DNA from 2 places in the Williamsia sp. DF01-3 genome. Region 2 is predicted to be linked to the other one. Evidence: predicted binding sites of a transcription regulator. Region 2 holds the regulator's gene; the other holds the start of a gene.
What was found. Region 2 encodes HspR, which represses chaperone genes until heat shock. Its sites were predicted from a motif close to ANNTGAGTNNNNNNNACTCANNT; they were not measured.

Region 1 (11,112 bases), 4.6 Mb from region 2:
GCGCTACCTCGACCAGATGCAGATTTCGCACAAGGTGTCGGTCCACGACGGCCGATTGTCCACGCTTGCGTTGTCGCAGGGGCAACGTAAACGGCTCACGTTGGTGACCGCACTTCTCGAGGACCGGCCGATATACGTGTTCGACGAATGGGCCGCTGATCAGGAACCGCAGTTCCGAGAAGTGTTCTACCGCAACATCCTCGCCGACCTCAAGAGGGCCGGGAAGACGGTTGTGGTGATCACCCATGACGACCGCTACTTCGACGTCGCAGACCAGCTGGTCAAGCTCGACTTCGGCCGGCTGCAGCAGAGCCGGCCGTTGTCGCACGGAGCGATCCTGAGCGAAGCCGCAGGTTGACCCGCCTCGGCCGATACACTCACTTCGAGCCGAGGCCGATCCGTCGGCATCGTGAAGCGGTGTATCGAGGGCGGGAGGCCACGGGTGGCGTCAAAGGTGGACAACGTGTCGGCGGACGGTCGGGAGACTGTCAAACGAGGTCCGTGGTGGCGTGGTCTGCTGATCGTGCTGGGCGTCGTGGTGGTCTACGTGGCGGTTCTCCTCGGTTATGCGTCCGGTGACGGCGACTCCGGAGAGGACGGCCGGGTGGCCGCCGACAACAGCGTGCTGGTCTACCTCGACATCGACGCCGTCAGCGGGAGTGATTTCTCCATCGCGGCGAATGTCTCGGTGTATCCGGGTAAAAACCTGGTGGGTGACAACGGATATCTGAAGAACGAACTGGTGGTGGATGTCTCACCCATCGCCGCAGATGGGCGGCTGGTGTTCAACAGTGGGACCAGGGTGGGACCGCTGCCGGTCAAGCTCTATGCGAACGGCGACATCCGCGAGTGGCCTTTCGACGAATATCAGTCCGACAACGTGGTGGTGCGCGCCTTCAGCCAGGCGTCGTCGCCGGAGGCCGGCACCGTCTCGTTCCCGTTGCCGACAGATGTGGTGGTGACCGACTCACTGACAGGCTGGGACGTGACGTCCGATGATCAGGATGCCGGTGGGGGACAAGCGTTCACGATCTACGCGGACCGGACGGCCGGATCGCTCGTCTTCGATCTCGCGCTCTGTGCGGTACTGATCGTCCTCCCCGTGTGTGCCCTGTTCGTGTCGATCCAGACCGTGCGGCGGCGCAAGGCTTTTCAGCCGCCGATGGTCACGTGGTTCGCGGTGATGCTGTTCGCGGTGCTCCCTCTGCGAAACATTTTTCCGGGGTCGCCACCGTTCGGTTCCTGGGTGGACTACTCGGTTGTTCTCTGGGTGGTCGCCGGGTTGGTGACCGCGATGTCGCTGTACGTCATCGCATGGTGGCGCCAGGCGCCCTGACCGCCGGCTACGCCAGCCGCGCTCGCGCGACGCCGCGGTCCACCCACGTCTGGAGTTGCTTTCTGGTCTTGACGCCGTCCGTGGCCACCCGGATCCACCCGGCAAGCTCCTTCCCGCGCATCACCATCGGCGACACGTGGGCGCGGCCGAGCAGAGTTTTCGATTGGGCCGGGTCGACCCGGACCATCAGCCCGCCTTGCCCGCTGACCGCCACGGCCATGTGACCGTCGATCAGGAAGGCCAGACCACCGAACATCCGCTTTTCCGAGACGCCCGCCTCTGGACCCATGAGTTCCCGAACGCGGTCCGCCAGATGCGTGTCATAGGCCATGGATCAAGTGTGCGGCAACCGACTTCATTTTGTGGGGTCGTGCCCCCAATTCATCAGTGAGTATCTCCAGGCGGTGTCGGAAACGTCACCGGAGGGAACGCTGAGCCAGATGTCGATGGACGTAGCCGACGACCTTGTGCATGTGTGCGGCATCGTCATCGGTCAGGTCGCTCTTGTTGGCACGCAGGATGTCCACGATTCGCCGGCCTGACTTGTGGCCAGTGGATTCGCCGCCCGAGCTCTTGTCTCCCACGTCTTTCGATTCGGGGGTGTCGAGGAAGGACTCGAGTTCACCGGCCGTCATGTTGACTGCTTCCTGCCAGCCATCCCACACTTCGGCCACGGCATCGTTGGTCTGTGCACTCATCGGGCGGTCCTTCCCTCGGACTTCGAGATCAATACTGAGCTCTACCTCGATCCACCCGTGCCGAAACCTTGTACAACCTGTCCGTGACAGAACTCCGCCCACCCATTCTCGGGTACCCACCCCGCCAGGGGGCGGGGGAGCGATATGAGAACAGGTGGGCAGAGATGTCGATCAGGCTGCGACGGTTGCCTTTTGATCCGCAGCGGGCTCGAGCGCCTGGGCGATGATGTCGGCGACGTCGGTCATCGGCAGCACGGTCAGTGCCTCCAACACCTCGGCAGGCACGTCATCCAGATCGGGCTCGTTGCGTTGCGGGATGAAGACCGTCGTCATTCCCGACCGCGCGGCCGCCAGCAGCTTCTGCTTCACGCCACCGATGGGCAGCACCCGTCCGTTGAGGGTGACCTCGCCGGTCATCGCGACGTCGGCCCGCACCTTGCGTCCGGTTGCCATCGACACCAGCGCGGTCACCATTGTGACACCCGCGGACGGACCGTCCTTGGGAGTTGCGCCGGCCGGGACGTGCACGTGGATGCTGCGTTCCAGCGACTTGGGGTCGATGCTGAAATCGGCTGCGTGGGAACGCACGTAGCTCAGCGCGATCTGTGCAGACTCCTTCATCACGTCCCCGAGCTGCCCGGTGAGGACCAGTCCTTCGCCATCGGTGGACCCGGCTTCGATGTAGAGCACATCGCCGCCCAGCCCGGTGACCGCCAGCCCGGTTGCCACACCCGGCACGGCCGTCCGCTCTTCGGCATCAGGTGTGAAGCGTGGGCGGCCCAGGTACCCGACCAGGTCGGGCTCGTCGACACGCACCTTGACGGAACCGTCTGTGCTTTCGGTGCCGGCCAGTGCCGTGGTCACCTTGCGCAGCAGTTTGGCCAGGAGCCGTTCGAACTGTCGCACACCGGGTTCACGGGTGTAGTCGGCCGCGATCTTGCGGAGCGCAGCGTCCGTCACCTCCACCTCGTCGTCGGTGATCGCCGCCCGTTCCTGCTGCCGAGGCAGTAGGTAGTTGCGTGCAATGGCAACCTTGTCGTCTTCGGTGTAGCCGTCGATGGTCACCAGTTCCATACGGTCGAGCAGTGCCGACGGGATCTGCTCGATCACGTTGGCGGTCGCCAGGAACACCACATCCGACAGGTTGAGGTCCAGGTCCAGGTAGTGGTCGCGGAAGGTGTGGTTCTGGGCCGGGTCGAGCACCTCGAGCAGTGCCGCACTGGGGTCGCCGCGGTAGTCGGCGCCGACCTTGTCGATCTCGTCCAGCAGCACAACGGGATTCATCGATCCCGCTTCGCCGATGGCACGCACGATACGTCCGGGCAGCGCGCCGACGTAGGTACGCCGGTGTCCACGTATCTCGGCCTCGTCGCGGACGCCACCGAGGGCGACGCGGACGAACTTTCGACCGAGGGCGCGGGCAACGCTCTCACCCAACGACGTCTTGCCGACTCCGGGAGGTCCGGCCAGCACCATCACCGCACCCGACCCGCGACCACCGACGACCTGCAGGCCGCGTTCGGCGCGGCGAGCCCGGACGGCCAAGTATTCGACGATGCGGTCCTTCACGTCGTCCAACCCGTGGTGGTCGGCGTCGAGGATGGCCCGGGCACCCTTGATGTCGGTGGAGTCGGTGGTGGTCACATTCCACGGCAGGTCCAGCACCGTATCCAGCCAGGTTCGGATCCAGCCGGTCTCGGGGCTCTGGTCGCTGGCGCGCTCCAGTTTGCCGACCTCGCGCATCGCAGCTTCGCGCACGTTGTCGGGCAGCTCCGCCGCCTCGACGCGGGCGCGGTAGTCGTCGCTGCCGTCGGGTTCGTCCTCGCCCAGTTCCTTACGAATCGCGGCCAGTTGCTGACGCAGCAGGAACTCCTTCTGCGTCTTCTCCATGCCGTCGCGGACCTCGCCGGCGATCTTGTCGTTCACCTCGACCTCGGCCAGGTGGTCGCGGGTCCACGTGATCAGGGTGGTCAAACGCTCTGCCACGTCGGGAGTTTCGAGCATCTGTCGCTTCTGGACATCAGTGAGGTACGACGCGTAACCGGCGGTGTCGGCCAGTGCCGACGGATCGCTCAGTTTGTTGACCGAGTCGATGACCTGCCAGGCCTCGCGACGTTGCAGCATGGCCAGTACGAGCTTCTTGTACTCGGCGGCCAGTTCGCGCACCTCGTCGGTGACCGCGGGTTCGGACACCGCTTCGACCTCGACCCACAGCGCCGCGCCGGGCCCGGTGGTTCCCGATCCGATGTGAGCGCGGGATTCGCCCTTGAGGACCGCCGCCGATTCGCCACCGGCGAGGCGGCCGAGCTGCACGATCGACGCGACGACGCCGTAGGCGGGATAACGGTCGTCCAATCGAGGGGCGACCAAGAGTTTGCCCGCCTCCGAGGCCTTCGCGGCGTCGACGGCGGCGCGTGCGGCATCGTCCAGTTCGACCGGGACCACCATGCCGGGGAGCAAGACGGGGTCGGTCAGGAACAACACCGGCAAGCGATTCAGTTCGCTCATGTTTCCTCCAAAGTTAAGTACTTCGGGCTCAACTTTCTGGTGATGGCCTTTGTTCCTCAGGTAGTCCATGTTCTTCGAGAGCGAAATCAAACGATCGTGGCGAGGTGACGATGAGCAGGAGTTCGATACTCGACGACGAGAGAACCTTTAGCAGAGGGGCAACTCGCATGGTTGTTTTAGACTCGGCCGTAGCTGTGACGGTCAAAGGGGGCGTTCGAGATGACCGACGATCGGGTGTTCAGCGACCAGTACGGGCCACTGCGGCCGCGGTGGGATCGACTATTGGCCGCGCTGTCCGAGCGCGGTGCGCATCGCACCGTTGAGTCGTTTGCTCCGGGCCTGACGTACGACCAAGCCGAGCGGATCCTCGAGGAAGCCGGGTTCGCTCCAGGGGCCGTACGTGGGCAGATCCTCGACTTGTTTCAGTGCGTCAATGGGTTCCTTGAGGGGCGTTGGACGCGTGTGTTCCCCGACGTGGATCTCCTGTCGTTGCGGGACATGATCAGTGTGCGTGCGATGATGCTCGAGGTGGCTGGCGCCAGAAGCGGATACCCTAGTTACGCAGGCTTTCCCGCGTACGGCTTTGTCCCGGAATACTTCCCATTCGCCGACCGTGACGGGTACTTGCTGGTCGCTGACCTACGAACCGGCAGCCAATGGGGCGAAGTGCTGCGCTACGACAAGATCGATGCCGACGACGGCACCACCAGATGGCCCAGCGTCGCATCTGTGCTCGACGATCTCATTGGGGCGATCGCGACCGGCAGCGAGTTCGATGGGTGGACTACCGACGTTGTTGACGGAGAGCTGACCTGGTCGCTTCGCTGAGCCACCGGCGTGGGTGCACGCTTGTGTACCGCAGCTCCCCGTCACGTGTTCACCGATGCGTGGCGCGCAGGGCTCCGATGGCAGCTTTCAGTCCACGGCGTGGGCTCACCGTTTCCACGTTCGTCGCGCGCGGGTCGGTGATTCCGAAGCGGTGCTCGCTGCTGGTCTCTGGCGCGTCATCGGACGACCGCGAAAGGAAGCTGTCGGGAAGGGCGAGTTTGTGGATGGTGCGCAAGGCCAGCCAGTACTGCCGCGGCAAGGACCCTGTCGTGTACGGGAGATCAAACTTCTCGCAGAGGGCCTCGACCCGTTCGGCGATCTCCGCATACCGATTGCTGGGCAGATCTGGGAACAGATGATGCTCGATCTGATAGCAGAGGTTCCCACTCATCAGCGCCATCAACGGACCGGCCCTGAAGTTGGCGCTGCCGAGCATCTGTCGCAGATACCACTGCTGCCGTGTCTCTGACTCGTACTCGGCCATCGTGAATTTCTCTGCGCCGTCGGGGAAATGACCGCAGAAGATCACCGCATACGCCCAGAGGTTGCGGATCAGGTTCGCCGACGCGTTGGCCGTCAGCGTGGTCTTCCACGCCCGTCCGGTCAGAGCAGGAAAGAGGACAAAATCCTTGCCCATCTGCTTGCCGATTTTTCGCCAGAAGGTGCGACTGGCTTCGGACTTGCCGATCCGGCTGACGTCTGTGCCTGGATCACGCTCGACGTCCATTCGCTTTTGCGCGTCCAGATCGTGGCGCGCGATACCCCATTCGAATGTGGTCGCGAGGACAACATTGGCCAACGGCTGAATCAGATTGACCGGGCGCCAAGCGACGTCGCGAGTCATCCTGAGGATGCCGAACCCGATGTCGTCATCCATGCCGACGATGTTGGTGTAGAGGTGGTGCGAGTAGTTGTGGGCCCGCTTCCACTGAGACGACGGGCCGACCTGGTCCCATTCCCACGAGTTGGAGTGGATCTCGGGGTCGTTCATCCAGTCCCACTGCCCATGGCTGATGTTGTGACCGAGTTCCATGTTCTCGAGAACCTTCGAGCAGGCCAACATCGATGTCCCCAGAATCCACACCGGCCTTCGCCGGGATCCCATGAGTACGACGCGGGCCCCTATCTCGAGCCCACGTTGCAGGGCGATGACGCGATGTATGTACCGCCAATCGCGCTCACCGCGTTGATCTTCGATGTCGCGTCGGATGGCGTCGAGTTCGCGGCTGAGCGAGTCGATGTCGACGTCGGTGAGATGGGCGTATCGAGCTATGTCGGTGATGGCCACGGGGTGCGCTCCGCTCCGGCGAGCCTTCTGTCGAGAAGGTTCATCGGTGATGTTCAGACGTACACGACCCTCACTGATAGAGGTCGAACTCGTCTGACACAAAGTTTCCGGGCAGCGAACGTGTGTGGCAGTTGCGCGGCCGGTGGCGGCGAAACCGGCCCCGGGCCGGCTGGGTTTCTCAGCACTGTCTACGTTCCGCGCATTTTGCCGAACTGTCAATGTACGACTGACGACGGTCGGTCACACCGTGAACAGTTGGCGGCCATGCGCTGACGATTGCGAGTCGCGCGTGCCGAGCGCGGTCACAATCTGCGCGGTTGAGGTTTGACAGCGTCAGCGATCACCACGCGTGCAGCGTCGGCCGACTCGATCAGGATCGCCACCATTTCCGTCATCAGCGCAGCGAGGTCAACAGTTGGGTCGATCAGCCCTTCTTGCAGCGTGGTGAGGTCAATGGTGGTTCGAACTCGAGGGGTGCATCCTGAGCTTTACCCGCCGCTGACCAGCGAACCGAAACCTGTGCTGTTTTCAGGATCCGGAGCGGCGAGCCTGTGCCCGGCGCTTGGCGTCATCGAATATCGATTGGGCGACGTCGGCCAACTTCCTGTGGTCCTTCTGGCTCATCTCGCGCAGTTTCGCGAATGCCTCCGCGCTTGTGCATCCACTGCGGCTCACCACGATGCCGATCGCGTGGTCGATCACCTTTCGATTGGTCAGCGCTTTCTGCAGTTGTTCGGACAGCGTCAACGCGTTGGCAAGCGCCTGGGCATTTTGCACCGAAACCGCTGCGGGAACGGCGAACAGCTCGCCCAGCGCGACTGCGCGGTCATCGAATGCATTCTTGGCGCGGGCATATACGTTCATCGCGCCGAGCACCCCGCCCTCCGTCTTGAGCGGTAGCGACAGAACACTGTGTACGCCGAGTCTGCCGACCCGGGGCCCGAAACGCGGCCACTGAGCGTCCCCCCCGAGCGAGCCCGAGCGCACGGTCTGCGCGCGCTCGGCGGCAGTGATGCACGGACCCTCGCCGAGCGAATACTGGATGCTGTCCACCGCGACCACGAAGTCGTCGCTGGCGACGACCGTGTTGCGGCGATCGCCGTCGAGCAACGTCAACCCGGCACCATCGGCACCGGGAATGGCGTTGACAGCGAATTCGGCTATGTGCGTGAGGGTTTGGGGAAGTGTCAGTGACGTCATCGCCAGCTGTGACAGCGAACTCAGACTGTTACGGAGGTCATCGACGTCGTCGCCGAAGAGTTCGTCGGGGTCCATCCCGAGTTCAGGGCGGGGGTCACCGTGCGCCGTAGCCGCGTCGGGGATGTCTTCGGTCATATGCGTCCTCACCTCGGTCACGGACGCACGCATCCTTCGAACAAAGATGAGCCCAGTTTATCGGGTGGTGACAGAAGGGGTCGGTAACGTCCCGGCGAGCATGATGAGACAGTCCACTGGGGGCCGTTCTTGAAGAGTCTTGCCGCTCAGGCCCGGGCTCCCTCCTCAGGGGCAGCGCACTGCCAGGGCTGCACGCGTCTAGTCCCGGCCTGGACAGGGTTCAAGCGTGGCGGGCTTTGCTCCAGCACTGGTTGATGGCCCGCTGGGTGAAGTCATGTCTCGATCGCGAGATGCAAGAAGTCGATGAGATCGGCTTCCCGGAACCGCCGCACGGTCGATGGCCCTCGTCCAATGCGCGGCGGCCCATGATCTCCGCACCGACTCCCCGCCCCAACAGACTGGTCACGGCGTGAGTACGTCATCTTTGACGCTCCGATCGGCGATGCTGGCCAGCTATTCGATTTGTTTGATGGATGTGTCATCCACGGAATCGGAAAAAGTGAACCCGCCCTGCTGGGCGGTGGTCAAGTACCAGAATTGGCCGGGTCAGTGAGGAGGGCTCGGGCAAGTCGGGTGGTCTGAGCAAGGAGACTTGGCCCCTTGCTGTGGACGTCTCGGGTGAGTTTGTTGATCACGGCGATGGCCGCATGAACGCGAAATCTGCCTTCTGCCTGACTGATTCGCGGATCGCATTGTCCTAGGAGTTGAACCCACTCATCGATATAGTTGTGCTGGTTCAGTCGGTAGATCTCGCGGAGTGATTCTGGCAGATTGACCACCTCGGCCGTCAGGACAGCCAACGTCGACGGGTTGCGGTAGACGAACTGGGCATAACTGTCGATAACCCTATCGAGGGCGTCGTCGACGCTGTTGGCAGCGTTGAGCGCGTGGCTCAACGACAACCACAGTGACTCGTTGCCACGTACAAGAATCGCGTCGAGGATATCGATCTTGCTCGGGAAGTGATGGTAGATCGCCGGTCCGGTGATTTTCGCCGCGGCGCCGATGTCGTTAAGGCCGACTGCGGCATAACCTCGCTGGTCGAACAATCGGGTTGCGGCGGCGAGAATGGCCTCGCGCTTGGTGATTGGAACCTGCGGCGCCATTCCGATGGGGGCGTAGGACACGGAAACCGGTTGCTGCGTGGTCGTGGTGGCTGCGTCGAGGAGACGAGCGGCCAACTGGGTGATTACGCCAACGGCCTTGTCGGGGCCCAAATCGATGGTGTGCCGCGAGGGGCTGAGCATCATTGCGAGCAGCGCTTGAGCGCACGTTTGGCCGTCAGTTGAGGGGTGATCGGCGTGGATGCGATCGCCGAGCCGACGGGTGATCGACTCCATCCGGCCAGCCAGTAGCTTGTGGTCGCTCTCAGGGAGTGAGGGTAAGTCGCGCATCCACAGCACGCCGAAGTTCCGGTTACTGATACCGATGCGCGCGACCGTGTTGATCGACTCGGCAAGGGTGCACTGTGGGTCGGCGATCGCTACCTCAATATCTGAAAGAGTGCGATCCAGGACTGCGGCGAAAAGGTCTTGTTTGCCGCGGTAGTGGCGGTAAACGGCGCTGGCGCCGACGCCGACATCTGCTGCAATGGCGGCCATCGAGACCTGGCTGAAACCCATCGTGGCGAATTGGTGCTCGGCGGCAGCGAGAATGCGCTGTTTTCGATCGCGAGGGCGCCGTTCGATCGCGTTGTGCTTCCCGTCGATTGTCACGCCAGCTCTCTAAGGGTCGATGGCACTGTGCCCATGTGTGGGTAACCAGTATTCCCTGATGCGCAGACCATCTCAGTGGTGGGTCGAGTGATGGTCAGATGGGCGTGGGCGCCAGACCCGAAGGATGGACGTTTTTCCATGGAGCTGCATACTCGAGTTGGGATGCCAGCTGCAGCAAGACGTCCTCGCGGCCGCGGGCCGCGACGAACATGACACCTAGAGGAAGTCCCTGGGGTGTGACGTGCAGAGGCAAGGTGAGGGCGGGTTGCCCGGTCGCATTGAAGATGTGGGTGAATGGAACGTACGAGAAGTATTGGTGGGCTAAGTCTTCGAGTGTATCTGCCGGACCCATCGCGAGCTCGCCGATCAGCGGAGCGCACCGTGAGACTGTTGGCATCACCAGTACGTCGTACCCCTGTTCCCACCATTGGGCGATTCCCCGTGAAACAGAGTTGCGCCAGTCGGGGTAGGCGAGATAGGCCGTTGCTGGAGTCTGCTTGCCGCGCTCGATCAGTGCCCACGTCCACTGCTCGAAGTCATCGGCAGTGAGTTCACGGCCGAGTTGGTGTTGCATGGTCGCAGCGCCCGCGGCTTCTTGGCAGGCAACGATATTCAAGAAGGCGTCGGTGAGACCGTCGTTCTCCAGTACCGCTGGGTGGGAGTCCTGGACACGGTGACCTAACGACGTGAGCAGGGTAAGCGCGTTTGTGAGGGCGGTCAGCGCGTCGTTGCTGAAGTCGGCTACGTCTGGTGGGGTGCGGTCGAGATACCCGATGCGCAGGTTCCCGGGGTCGATGCCGATCTCGTCGGAGTAGGGGCGGCTCGGCGCGGGTGCGGGAAAGGGATCACCGGGCATGCTCCCGGTGATGATGTCCAGTCCGAGCGCTGCGTCTCGCACTGACCGCGCCAGGACGCCCTCCTCGGACTGTGCACTGAGGTAGTCGCCATGCAAGGGACCCAGCGATGAACGCCCTCTGGTGGCTTTGAGGCCTACAAGTCCGCAGAATGCTGCTGGGATTCGGATGGAGCCGCCGGCGTCGTTGCCGTGCGCCAGTGGCACCATTCCCGAAGCGACCGCTACTGCCGATCCGGTGCTTGATCCTCCTGCCGCCCGGTTGGTATCCCACGGGTTGCGGGTGATACCCCAGGCGGCCGTTTCAGCCGATAGGGTGGCTCCCCACTCTGGAACCGTGGTTTGGCCGACTCGGATTAGGCCGGCGTCATCGAACTTCTGGGCGACGTAGCTGGTCGTTGTCGCTCTGTACTCGATGTCTTTCAACACTTTCCAGCCCATGGAGTGTGGCTCGCCGGCCACGGTTTGGATGAGGTCCTTGAGAAGGAACGGAACGCCGTGCAGCGGACCGTTGGGTAGATCGGCAGGACGTGCCGCTTCCGCACGCGCGG
Region 2 (11,112 bases):
GGAGCGTCTGAATCGCCGGTTCCCTACATCCTTAACACGCAAGTACCCCAGATGCGGTCGGCGGCAATCGTGACATCACTCGCATTTGCGACGGGGATGTAATGGTTTTTGACAGCCTATCCATTTCATCGGCACGATCTGAGACATGGATGACACGCTGCAGCGGAAGTGGCCATGGCTCGGGGATCACCTGGCCCTCGACGTGGCCAACACCGTCCGCGTCGAGGACGGCCGGCGAGTCGAGCTGCTCACGACGCCGGCCGACCTTGCCGGGTGGCTCGACGTGGAGCCCGCACCGATGCCCCGACCCGACGTCGTCGACGAACACTGCCTGGAACGGTTCCGTTCTGTTCGCGACGCCGCCCTGCTCATCCTGCACAGCGCCGCGTCCGGTGAGTCCCTGCCGGCCGATGCCGTGGACGACATCAACAACGCGGTGCAGGCAGCATCCGTTCACCGATTGCTCACCGCAAACGCACGCGAAGCAGAACATGTTGTGGCGCAAACCGATTCGACGATCGCGCTGACGGGCCACGCGGCCGCCGCCGTGGTCGACCTCATCGCGCGCGACGACCTCGCCAACCTCGCGGTCTGTCATGCGCCCGCCTGCGGTCAGTTCTTTCACCGGGCGCGGCCCAACCAACGCTGGTGCAGTCCCGGATGCGGCAATCGGGCGCGGGTCGATCGGCACCGTCATCGCCGCAACAACCCACGGTGACGATCGACTGGCTGGGTTATTTCGCGGTACTGACTGTCGCCTACGTGGTGCCAGGGCCCGACTTCCTACTGATCCTGCGGTGGTCCACAGAGAACCGCCGCGACGGACTGCTCGCACTCGCCGGAGCTCAGACGGGTCTATCCGTACACATCGTCCTCGCGGTGACCGGGGTCAGCTTTCTTGTCGCGCGTGCACCCGCGGCACTCACCATCATCCAGATACTCGGTGCCATCTACCTGTGCTATCTCGGAGTCGGTCTGATCGTTCGCCGCAACTCGCGCGACCACGAGTCGGCGGCACCGGCGACGGCGTTTCGCAATGCCCTTGGGACCAATTTGCTCAATCCGAAAGCGATCGTCTTCGTCACCGGTGTGCTGCCCCAATTCGCCACCGGGACGGCATCACTGCCACTTGAACTCGCCATTCTGGGGCTGGTCGACGTCGTCTTCGGAATCGTCGTCTATGTGGGGGTCGTGATGGCCGGAAGGCGTCTGTCGGGGCCCTTGCGGCGCGACGTGGTCCGGCGGCGTTGGAATTGCGCGAACGGCGCGCTCCTGATCATGCTCGGTATAGGACTCGGTGTCGCCAACCCCTGACGACACCGAACCCTACGTCGGCCCCGGGATTACGAACTGAGCGCTTTGGTCTTCAGCTGCTCGAACTCGTTCTGGTCGATGGTGCCATCAGCCAGAAGCGCCTTGGCCTGGGCGATCTGATCTGCCGGTGACGTACCCGCCGCCTGCCTGATGTAGTCGTCCGCCTGCTTCCTGGCAGCTTCATGCGACGCTGCTGCGCGTTCTGCCATTCCCCGACCACGAGCGATCAAGTAGACGAACACGGTGATGTACGGCAGCAGGATCAAGAAGATGATCCAGACGGCTTTGACCAATCCAGATGTTTTGTGATCACGGAACAAATCCGCGAGAACGTTGAAGAGAATCATCAGATACGCGATGAACGCGAAAATCACCACGGTGTACCAGATGAAGTCCCAGAATGAATCCCACATGACCAACCACTCCTTGCTTGATGGTGTCTCGCCGAAATCGGCGACCTCTTCGGAATCATGGCATGTGCAAGCACATTCCGGGTGCGGTTGACGTTCAGCTCCTGGCCACTCGAGCAATAGGCCGCCTGCGTTTGTCAGGCAGGTGCGACAGCTCCGAAACGCAGAGAGTCGTCCACCGTGGAGTTGACGCCACCCACCCGGAAGCTCGCACCTCGGTGATGGTCCGGAAGCAGATCTCCCTTGCCGAACAGCTTGTGCCGCAACGTGCCCGGCACGTACTCGCGGTCGTAGGCCCCACGTGCCTCCAGTGCAGGGACCACGTGCTCGATGACGTCGGTGAACGTTCCGGGGGTGACCGCATAGGCCAGATTGAATCCGTCGACATCGGTGTAGTTTGCCCACTCGAGCAACTGATCGGCGATGCTCTCGCCCGACCCGACCAGCAGCGGGCCCATCCCGCCGATGCCGCCCCACGCCGCGATGTCGCGGATGGTCCACTCCTTGCCGGTGTCGGACGCCTGGCTGAACGCGGCCACCGCCGACTGGATGGCGTTGCTGTGCACGTTCCCGATCGGCTCGTCGAGGTCGTACTGCGACAGGTCGATGCCCATCCAGCCCGACATGAACACCAAGGCGCCCTCGTCGCTGGCGTAGCGCCGGTACTCCGCGGCCTTGGCCTGGGCTGCTTCCTCGGTCTCGTCGGTGATGATCGTCAGGAGTGTGTAGATCCTGGCGTCGTAGGCATCGCGACCTGCCGCCACCAGCTGTCCGCGGATGTTCTCCACGAGGGTCCGCAAGATGTCCTTGGTGGGCGCCCCGACGAAGATGGCCTCGGCGTTCTCTGCTGCGAACTTGACCCCGCGGGGAGATGCGCCTGCCTGATAAATGACCGGTGAACCCTGCGGCGACGGCTCGTGGAGGTGGATACCGGGAACGTTGAAATGCGTTCCACGGTGGCCGATGTGGTGGACCTTCGCCGGGTCGGCGAACACACCGTGCTCCTTGTCGCGGCGCACCGCGTCCCGCTCCCACGAGCCTTCCCACAGTTTGTAGAGCACGGTGAGGTATTCGTCGGCGTGGTCGTAGCGGGCGTCGTGTTCGAGTTGGTCGACCTCCCCCATGTTGCGAGCCGCGGCGGGCAGGTACCCGGTGACGACATTCCACCCGATCCGGCCACGCGTCAGATGATCGAGCGTCGACAGCCGACGGGCGAACGGGTACGGATGCTCGAACCCGGTGCCCGCCGTGATCCCGAACCCGAGATGTTCGGTGGCGTGGGCCATCGCCGAGACGAGCAACAGCGGATCGGCCACCGGGATCTGGGCGCCCTGGCGAATCGCCGCCTCGTCGGTGCCGGCGTACACGTCGTAGGTGCCCAGGACGTCGGCGATGAACAGCCCGTCGAAACCGCCACCCTCGAGCGCCTTCGCCAGATCAACCCAGTAGTCGAGGGTGTTGTAGTCCCACGACCGGTCGTCGGGATGACGCCACATACCTGGCGATTGATGGGCTACGCAGTTCATGTCGAACGCGTTGAACCGGATCTTGCGGGTCATTCGGTACACCTTCCACGGGCAGTTGCAGGCCAATTCTTGGCAGCGCACGGCCCGCGGGAAACACTTGGAATCACGCTGGACCGAATGACCAACTAAATTGACCGGTGAGCGTATTTGCATCTGAAGAAGAACTGGGTCCAGAAGAGTTGGGCACGGATGAGTTGGGACCGGGCGAACGACTGACCCCCGCCATCGTGCTGGTGGTCACCGAAGACAACCGCAACACCATCGTCGACGAGATCCGCAGCCGCTATGGCCGCGACTACTCCGTCGTCTTCACCGAAACAGCCGCCGCTGCCATCGACACCGTCAAGACGCTGCTCGCGCAAGAGGTTCCGGTGGCACTCATCGTCTCCGAACTGTCCGCCTTCGAAGAGGACTGGGACGGGTCCCGGCTGCTGCACAAGATGCGGTACCTGGTGCCCACCGCGCGGCGCATCGCCCTGATCCCGGCCAGCAAGTTCGGCACCTCCTTCGACGACCTGCGCGGCGAGATCTCCGCCGGCAAGTACGACACGTACCTCGCCATCCCGCAGGGACAGCGCGACGAGGAGTTCCACACCGCGATCGTCGAATACCTGTCCGACTGGGGCTGGTCGGTGGCCGCACCCGAGGTCGCCTTCATCCAGATCGTCACCGACGGACCATCATCCGAACTCTCCGCGATCCGCGACTTCCTGGACCGGATGGGTATGCCCGTGCAGATCCACAGCCCCGAATCGCTTGCGGGACGGGCCCTGCTCGCTTCGGTCGAAGGCAAGGCCGAGTTTCCCATCCTCTCCCGCGCCGGGCGCCCACCACTGTCGCGGCCGACTCTCGCGCAGGTGGCCGAATCGGTCTACGGCTCGGCGGACAGCATTCCCGAGGGAACCGTCTCAGACGTCGTGGTGCTGGGTGCAGGGCCGGCCGGGCTTGCCGCTGCCGTGTACGGCGCATCCGAAGGTCTGTCCACCACAGTGCTCGAATCCGGCGCGATCGGTGGTCAGGCCGGAACCAGCTCGATGATCAAGAACTATCTCGGCTTCCCCGGGGCATCTCCGGTATGCGACTGGCCCAGCGTGCCCGCATCCAGGCGAGCCGGTTCGGGGCCCAGTTCTTCAGCGGTCGCGGCGCCACCAGCATCGAGGTGGGTACCGACCATCACCACGTCCGGGTGGATGACGCCAAGATCTGCGCCCGCACCATCGTGATCGCTACGGGTGTGGCCTATCGCCGATTCGGCGTGCGTGGCATCGAAGATCTTGTCGGCGCCGGCGTCTACTACGGCGCGGCCACCAGCGCAGCCCGCGAGATGACCGGCAAGCACGTCGTGGTGGTCGGTGGCGGCAACTCGGCGGGGCAGGCGGCCATGCACCTGTCACGGTTCGCCGATGCGGTCACCATAGCGGTGCGGCGCGACGGTCTCGCAGAAACCATGTCGGACTACCTGATCCGTGAGATCCAGGCCAACCCGCGCATCACCGTCCGCGGATACACCGAGGTGATCGACGGCGGTGGCGACGGTCATCTGGAATGGCTCACGCTGTGCGACAACAGAACCCGCACACCCGAACGTGTCGAGGCGGCCGGCCTGTTCCTGCTGCTCGGCGCCGCCCCCACCTGCGACTGGATCCCCGCGCAGGTCGCCCGCGACGACCACGGCTTCCTGCTGACCGGACGGTCCGTGCCGAAAGAGCTCTGGGTGGACGGCGTGCCCCCGGCATTCCTCGAAACCAGTGTGCCCGGCATCTTCGCGGTCGGTGACGTTCGCAGCGGATCCATGAAACGCGTGGCCTCGGCCAGCGGCGAAGGGGCGTCGTCGGTGCCGTTGGTGCACGACAGGTTGTCGCAGCTACGGCTGGCCGACCTGCCGCCCAGTCACTGATCAGTCGATCGAGTACACCCGGCGGGCATTGTCGCGGAACACCTTGCGCAGCAAGTCTTCCCCGTAGGGGGCGAGCACGTCGAGTTGGGTGCCGACGATGGTCGCCATCGATGCGTTGGGTTTGTCGGCCGGGAAGTTGGACCCGAACATGAGGCGATCCGGGCCGAACACCGACACCGCATGTTCGAGGAGCGGTCCGGTCATGTTCGTCAGTGTCTGCTGGGTGCCGATGTTGCCCGACCGCTGGTGTCCGTAACCGAGCAACGGGAAAGCGATGCCCGACAGCTTGGCGATAACGTTGCGGCACTGGGCAACCGCGCTGATGTCCTCACGCCACGCACGCATCAGCTCGTGACGCTGGGCGGCCGTGTGGCCGGTGCTCTGGCCCATCGGCCCGAACAGGCCCACCGGGGTGCCCAGATGGTTCAGCACGATGGTGGTGTCCGGGTACTCGCGCGCCAGAGTCCGCACGTCGCGTAGTTGATGGGAGTACACCCACGCCTCGAAGACCAGGTTACGGTCGGCGAGGGCGCCGAACCCTTCGAGGAAGTCTGCCGACGCGAACAGCCCGTCGGTGTCGGCCCAGCTGCGCACCTTGGGGTCGGGATGCCACGCTGCCATGCACCGGATGCCGCGAACCAGCCCACTGATCTCCAGATGCATGTCCAGCAGCTGGGAGAAGTCGGGGCCACGAGGATCACCTCTGGCGATCACCGCACCAAGCTCTGGAGCACCTTCCTGACCGAACGGCAGGCTGGTGACCCAGCGGGTCTCGGCAGCGGCCGCCATCGGATCGTCCGTGCGCCAGTCGGCCTGCATGTGCACCACGGACTCCACCGGAACACCGGTCAGCGGCACCACCTTGGCAGCATCGGCGTAGTAGTGCTTGGGCAGATACGGCCGGGTGACGAACTTGGGGTCGAGCACGAGTTCGCGGTCGCGCTGGGCAACGGCGTACCGGAAGATGGCCTTGCCCAATATCGGCGCTGCCCGGTAGATGCGGGTGCGCTTCGCTGCCTCACGCGGGGTCCGAAGGGGATCCCACTGGTGGATGTGCGTGTCGATGACGCCGGGGACGATCCCCAGCAGTGCCCCACCGGACAAACGCGTATCCCCTTCGGATCGCGCAGAGTCCTCTGCCCGTCCTTTTGCCATGGAATGACTGTACCCAGCGTTGTACGCACTCTGATCGCAAGTTCGCGACCGATTGCGACAGTCCATTCCGGCGCGGAACGCGGGACAATAAAATACGGTCTGTCGCGGAAGTATCTATGCTGACAGGCGTTGTTCGCAGCGCGATGAGGGAAGGCCGACGCGGCGTGGGTACCCATACACGGCATGTGCTGTTGCAGGTGCGCGATGTGCTGGGACGAGATGCCGACCGGTTCACCGCGAACTTCTATCTGCGCCTTTTCGCGATGAACCCCGAACTACGCGACCTCTTCCCGGCGAACATGGCCCATCAGCGAGCGACCCTGTTCCGGGTCATCGACTACGTGCTCGAAACGGTCCCCGACACCAGCAGCCATCCCCATCTGCTGGACTTCCTCGGGCAGCTCGGCCGCGACCACCGCAAGTTCGGGGTCACCGAGGAGCACTACCAGCAGTTCCTCGTGGCGCTGACCCGTGAGATCGCTGCGACGATGGGCCCCCAATGGGATGAGGAGTCCGCCAATGTGGTGTCACAGGCGCTGTTGCTCACCACGGGGGTGATGCGGGGCGCCGCACATTCGGCGAAAGGTCCTGCCACATGGCAGGCGACGGTCGCCGAGAAGTACCGGTTGTCCCGCGACCTGGCCGTCGTGCGGCTGCTCAGCCGTACACCGCTGACCTACTCGGCCGGCCAGTACCTCGAGGTGCAGATACCCCAATGGCCGCGGATATGGCGCCATCTCTCGCCATCCATTCCCGCCAACCCCGCCGGTGAGCTGGAGTTCCACGTCCGAGCGGTTCCGGGCGGCTCGGTGAGCAACTCGATCGTCACCGAAACCCAGGTCGGCGACGTGTGGACGTTCGCGCAGAACCACGGGACCTTGCACCTGCTGCCCGATCGCGACGTGTTGATGATCGCGGGCGGAACCGGGCTCGCACCCCTGCGGGCCATGATCATCGAACTCGCACGGCGGGTCGACGCGCCGAATGTGCACCTGTTCTACGGTGCGCGATACCCGGCCGATCTCTACGATCTGTTCTTCTTGTGGCAGATCGCCGCGACCAACCCGTGGCTCACCATCACCACCGTGGTGGAGGACGAAACCGATCCCTGGTGGAGCACCCCGAGCGAGCACGACCAGACCATCGAACTGGAACGGGTGCAGGGCCAACTCGCCGACGCAGTACTCGGCTATGACCGCGATTGGACCGATCATCAAGTGCTGCTCGCGGGTTCACCGGAGATGCTGGCCACCACGCGCAGACGGCTGCTCATCGCGGGCATCCGAGCGAGTTTGATGCAGCACGACCCGGTTTAGGGCTACGGCGGCCCGTCACCTGGAATGTTCGCGTCCGATGGTGAGCTTGGAACGCTCACCGAACCAGACGGGTCTGTCGGAGGATCCGGATCCGGCTCTTCGCTGCTCTCCTCTGGCGGCTCAGACGTCGTGGTGGTGGTTGTCACCGGCGGCGGTGGCTGGGTGACTGTGATCGACGGCGGCGCCTGGCTGATCGTGGACGGCGGCGCCGGTGGCGGAGCCGGGATCGTCTGAGTGCTGCTTGCGGGCACCGAGATCGTCGGAGACGAGATGCGCGACAACCCCTTCGACGTGGTCGGAGGGGCGGTGGTGCTGGTGCTCGAGAACTTGGCGGTGACGGAGTTGTCGTCGCTCACGGTCTCGGGGTTGTCGCTGCCACCGGTCATCACAACCGCGATGATCACCCCGACGGCCAGCAGCAGCGCGGCACCCGCGCTCGCCGAGAGCAGCACCCATCGGTTGTTGTCGCGACTGTGTCCGACCGCCGCGGCGGCGACCATGGCCGCGCCACTGGCGGCCGCGTATTGAGGGTCGTCCACCAGTTGCACGGGCAGCTGCAGGGCGTATTCGAGCGACGGTGCGACGCCGGGAACCTGAGCGCCCGGGCCCACCACCACAACTCCGTGGACGGCGTTGCTGGGGTTGGGGATGACCGCGATCGCGTCGGCGAGGGTCTGCGCACCCTCGGGCTCGGTGACCGGGAGCCGTTCGCCGAATCCGGACACCGCACTGGCCCCCACGACGGTGCGGGCCGAGGTGTCGATGAGGGCGACGGACTGGCCGGTGAACAGGGCCCCGGTGGTGTCGAGGTCGGCAACCACCACAACACCGCGTGAACCGAACTGAGTGGTCGCGAGCTCGGCGAACGCGAGTGGGGTCCCGACGACGGTCGTGCGCGCGAACCATGCGGGTTTGATGGGCGCGACCGAGGAATCGGCTGCCGGGTTCGGCGGCAGGATGAAGTCGGGTACAACTTTCGCGGCGAGGATGTCGTCGATCGCCAACTGCATTCCGCTGTCGGAGCAGGCGATGGTGATCGCCGATGGCGTGATGGGTGCGGACTCGACCAACTGATAGATCGCGTCGAAGGCGATCTCAGGAGAAGGGCCCGTCAACTCAACGAAGTTGCGGGCCAATACCTCACCGGTGCCGGAATCGACGACCACCGAGGCGATCTCCAGGTCGGTGATCGAAATCCCGAGTACCTGGCTCATACCTGAGTATCGCTCTCATCCAAGGCGCTGTTACCGAAACTCACGAAATGCGAGGCGGAATCGACTCCTGCCGATACCGTGCTCATCTGTCGCCGCGCTCGCGGCGCGGCTTCCACACGACCAACGCGCTGGTTCGCGGCATCGGGACGAGCTCGCCGCGACTGCTCGCGCGATGGGCGGCGACCTCTGCCTCCAGCTCACGGATCCGGCTCTGCAGCGCGTCGACCTGGTTGGTCAACTCGATCACGCGCTTGATGCCGGCCAGGTTCACACCCTCGTCCTGCGACAGTCGCTGCACCTCGCGGAGCAGTTCGACGTCGCGACTGGAGTACCGCCGCCCGCCACCCGCCGCGCGCTGGGGGGTGACGAGCCCGAGGCGGTCGTAGGTGCGCAGTGTCTGCGCATGCATGCCGGCCAGTTCGGCGGCCACCGAGATCACGAACATCCGCGCCGATTGTTCTGCGGATTCACGTTCTTCACGGCGGGAGCTCATCACTTACCCCAATTCGCACGCGGGTCGAAACCGCTGGCCTTTTCTGCCGCGGCGTACTTGCCAAGAGCTTCGATGGCCGCGTCGTCGAGCTTCGGCGGCACTGCAACCTTCACGGTCACCAACAGATCGCCGGCGCCGCCTGCCCGTTTGGCGACACCGCGGCCGCGAACCCGCAGGGTGCGTCCGTCGACGGTGTTCGGCGGGATCTTCAACCCGACGCTGCCGTCGAGTGTCGGTACCGACACCGTGGTGCCGAGGACCAGTTCGGCGAAGGTCACCGGGAGGGTCACCTTCACGTCGTCGCCGCTGCGGGTGAAGGTGCGGTCGGGCGAGACGTGGACGCTGACGTACAGGTCGCCCGACGGTGCGCCGCGCAGGCCCGCTTCGCCCTGCCCGGCCAGCCGGATCCGGCCACCGTCGGACACACCGGGCGGGATGCGCACGGTGATCGGGCGGGTACGGACCGTGGCGCCGTCGCCCTCACACACCGGGCACGGATCGTCGATCTTGGATCCGGTGCCGCGGCAGTCCGAACACGGTTCGCTGAATCCGAATGCGCCCTGATTGCGGCTGACGACGCCGGCGCCGTTGCAGGTGGGGCACACCCGAGGACTGGTGCCGGGCTTCGCGCCACTGCCATGACAGTTCGTGCACGGCGCCGAGCTGGTGATGGTGATGGTCTTCGAGGTACCCAGCGCCGCCTCTTTGAAGGTCAGCGTGGTCTCGGTTTCCAGGTCGTTGCCGCGACGACTGCGGGTCTGGGTGCCACGGGGGTGGCGGTGCGGTTGAACAGGCCACCGAACAGGTCGCTGAATCCACCTGCGCCGCCGGCCGGTCCGCCCGCCGCGTCGCCGAACAGATCGTTGAGGTTGAACTCCTGACCACCGGCCGTGGTGCCGTAGCCGCCGGGGAATCCGGCAGCACCACCGCGACCGCGCGCGCCGGCGAACATGCGCCGGGTGTCGTCGTACTCCTTGCGCTTGGCGGGGTCGGACAGCACGCTGTGCGCCTCGGAAACCAGCTTGAAGCGTTCTTCGGCAGCCGGGTCGTTCGGGTTCGCATCTGGATGCAGTTCGCGCGCCAGCTTGCGGTAGGCCCGCTTGATGTCGTCGGCGGACGCATCGGATGCAACGCCCAGCGCTTTGTAGAAGTCCTGTTCGAGCCACTCACGTTGAGGAGCCACCAGGCGTCACCTCCTTCTCTTTCTCAAATCTCGTTCTCTGCAAAAGTCTTGGTAGCGATCCCGGCCCAGGCGCGGTGCGCCTGGGCCGGAATGCTCATTCTTCGTCGGTCTGACCCGTAGGGGTCTGTACTGCCGGTTCCGGACCGTCGACCACCACGACCATGGCGGTGCGCAGTACCCGGTCGCCGAGACGGAAACCTTGCCGGTACACCGTTCCGATCACCGGATTCGATCCCTGACCTTCATGTTGCACCGCTTCGTGCAACGCCGGGTCGAACTCGTCGCCCTCGGCCCCGAACGAGGCGAGACCGGCCGCGGTGAGTGTCTCGGTGATCTTATCGGCCACCGCACGTAGCGGGCCCGCTTCGAGGTCACCGTGCGCACGGGCGCGGTCCAGGTCGTCGAGAACGGGCAGCAGCGACTTGATGAGATCACCCTTGCCGTACTGCTGCGCGCTGACCTTCTCGCGCTCGGCGCGACGCCGGTAGTTGGCGTACTCCGCGTGCACACGCTGCAGGTCGGCGAGCAACTCGGACTCTTTGTCCGAGCCCGTGACATCGGCGACTGCGTCGTCGATCGCCGCATCCACCGTGTCATCCGATTC

Region 1: lon (endopeptidase La) is a predicted target of HspR. The motif match lies at 4,554-4,576, and genes of this name have one in related genera.

What each region holds. Positions count from the first base shown of each region.
Region 1 is NZ_JALKFS010000005.1:334,324-345,435, reverse strand. It holds gene MVA47_RS03495 (ATP-binding cassette domain-containing protein) at 1-358, shown strand, start outside; gene MVA47_RS03490 (DUF4436 family protein) at 464-1,336, shown strand; gene MVA47_RS03485 (TfoX/Sxy family protein) at 1,344-1,667, opposite strand; gene MVA47_RS03480 (DUF3140 domain-containing protein) at 1,753-2,034, opposite strand; gene lon (endopeptidase La) at 2,206-4,542, opposite strand; gene MVA47_RS03470 (hypothetical protein) at 4,762-5,370, shown strand; gene MVA47_RS03465 (acyl-CoA desaturase) at 5,420-6,658, opposite strand; gene MVA47_RS03460 (GAF and ANTAR domain-containing protein) at 7,187-7,993, opposite strand; gene MVA47_RS26930 (TetR/AcrR family transcriptional regulator) at 8,518-9,708, opposite strand; gene MVA47_RS03450 (amidase) at 9,803-11,112, opposite strand, start outside.
Region 2 is NZ_JALKFS010000005.1:4,904,385-4,915,496, forward strand. It holds gene MVA47_RS25030 (ABATE domain-containing protein) at 146-718, shown strand; gene MVA47_RS25035 (LysE family translocator) at 715-1,314, shown strand; gene MVA47_RS25040 (SHOCT domain-containing protein) at 1,344-1,727, opposite strand; gene MVA47_RS25045 (LLM class flavin-dependent oxidoreductase) at 1,862-3,283, opposite strand; gene MVA47_RS27120 (FAD-binding protein) at 3,388-4,473, shown strand; gene MVA47_RS27125 (FAD-dependent oxidoreductase) at 4,404-5,147, shown strand; gene MVA47_RS25055 (amidohydrolase) at 5,148-6,302, opposite strand; gene MVA47_RS25060 (FAD-binding oxidoreductase) at 6,467-7,618, shown strand; gene MVA47_RS25065 (hypothetical protein) at 7,621-8,832, opposite strand; gene MVA47_RS25070 (heat shock protein transcriptional repressor HspR) at 8,915-9,325, opposite strand; partial or broken gene dnaJ (molecular chaperone DnaJ) at 9,325-10,508, opposite strand; gene grpE (nucleotide exchange factor GrpE) at 10,603-11,112, opposite strand, start outside.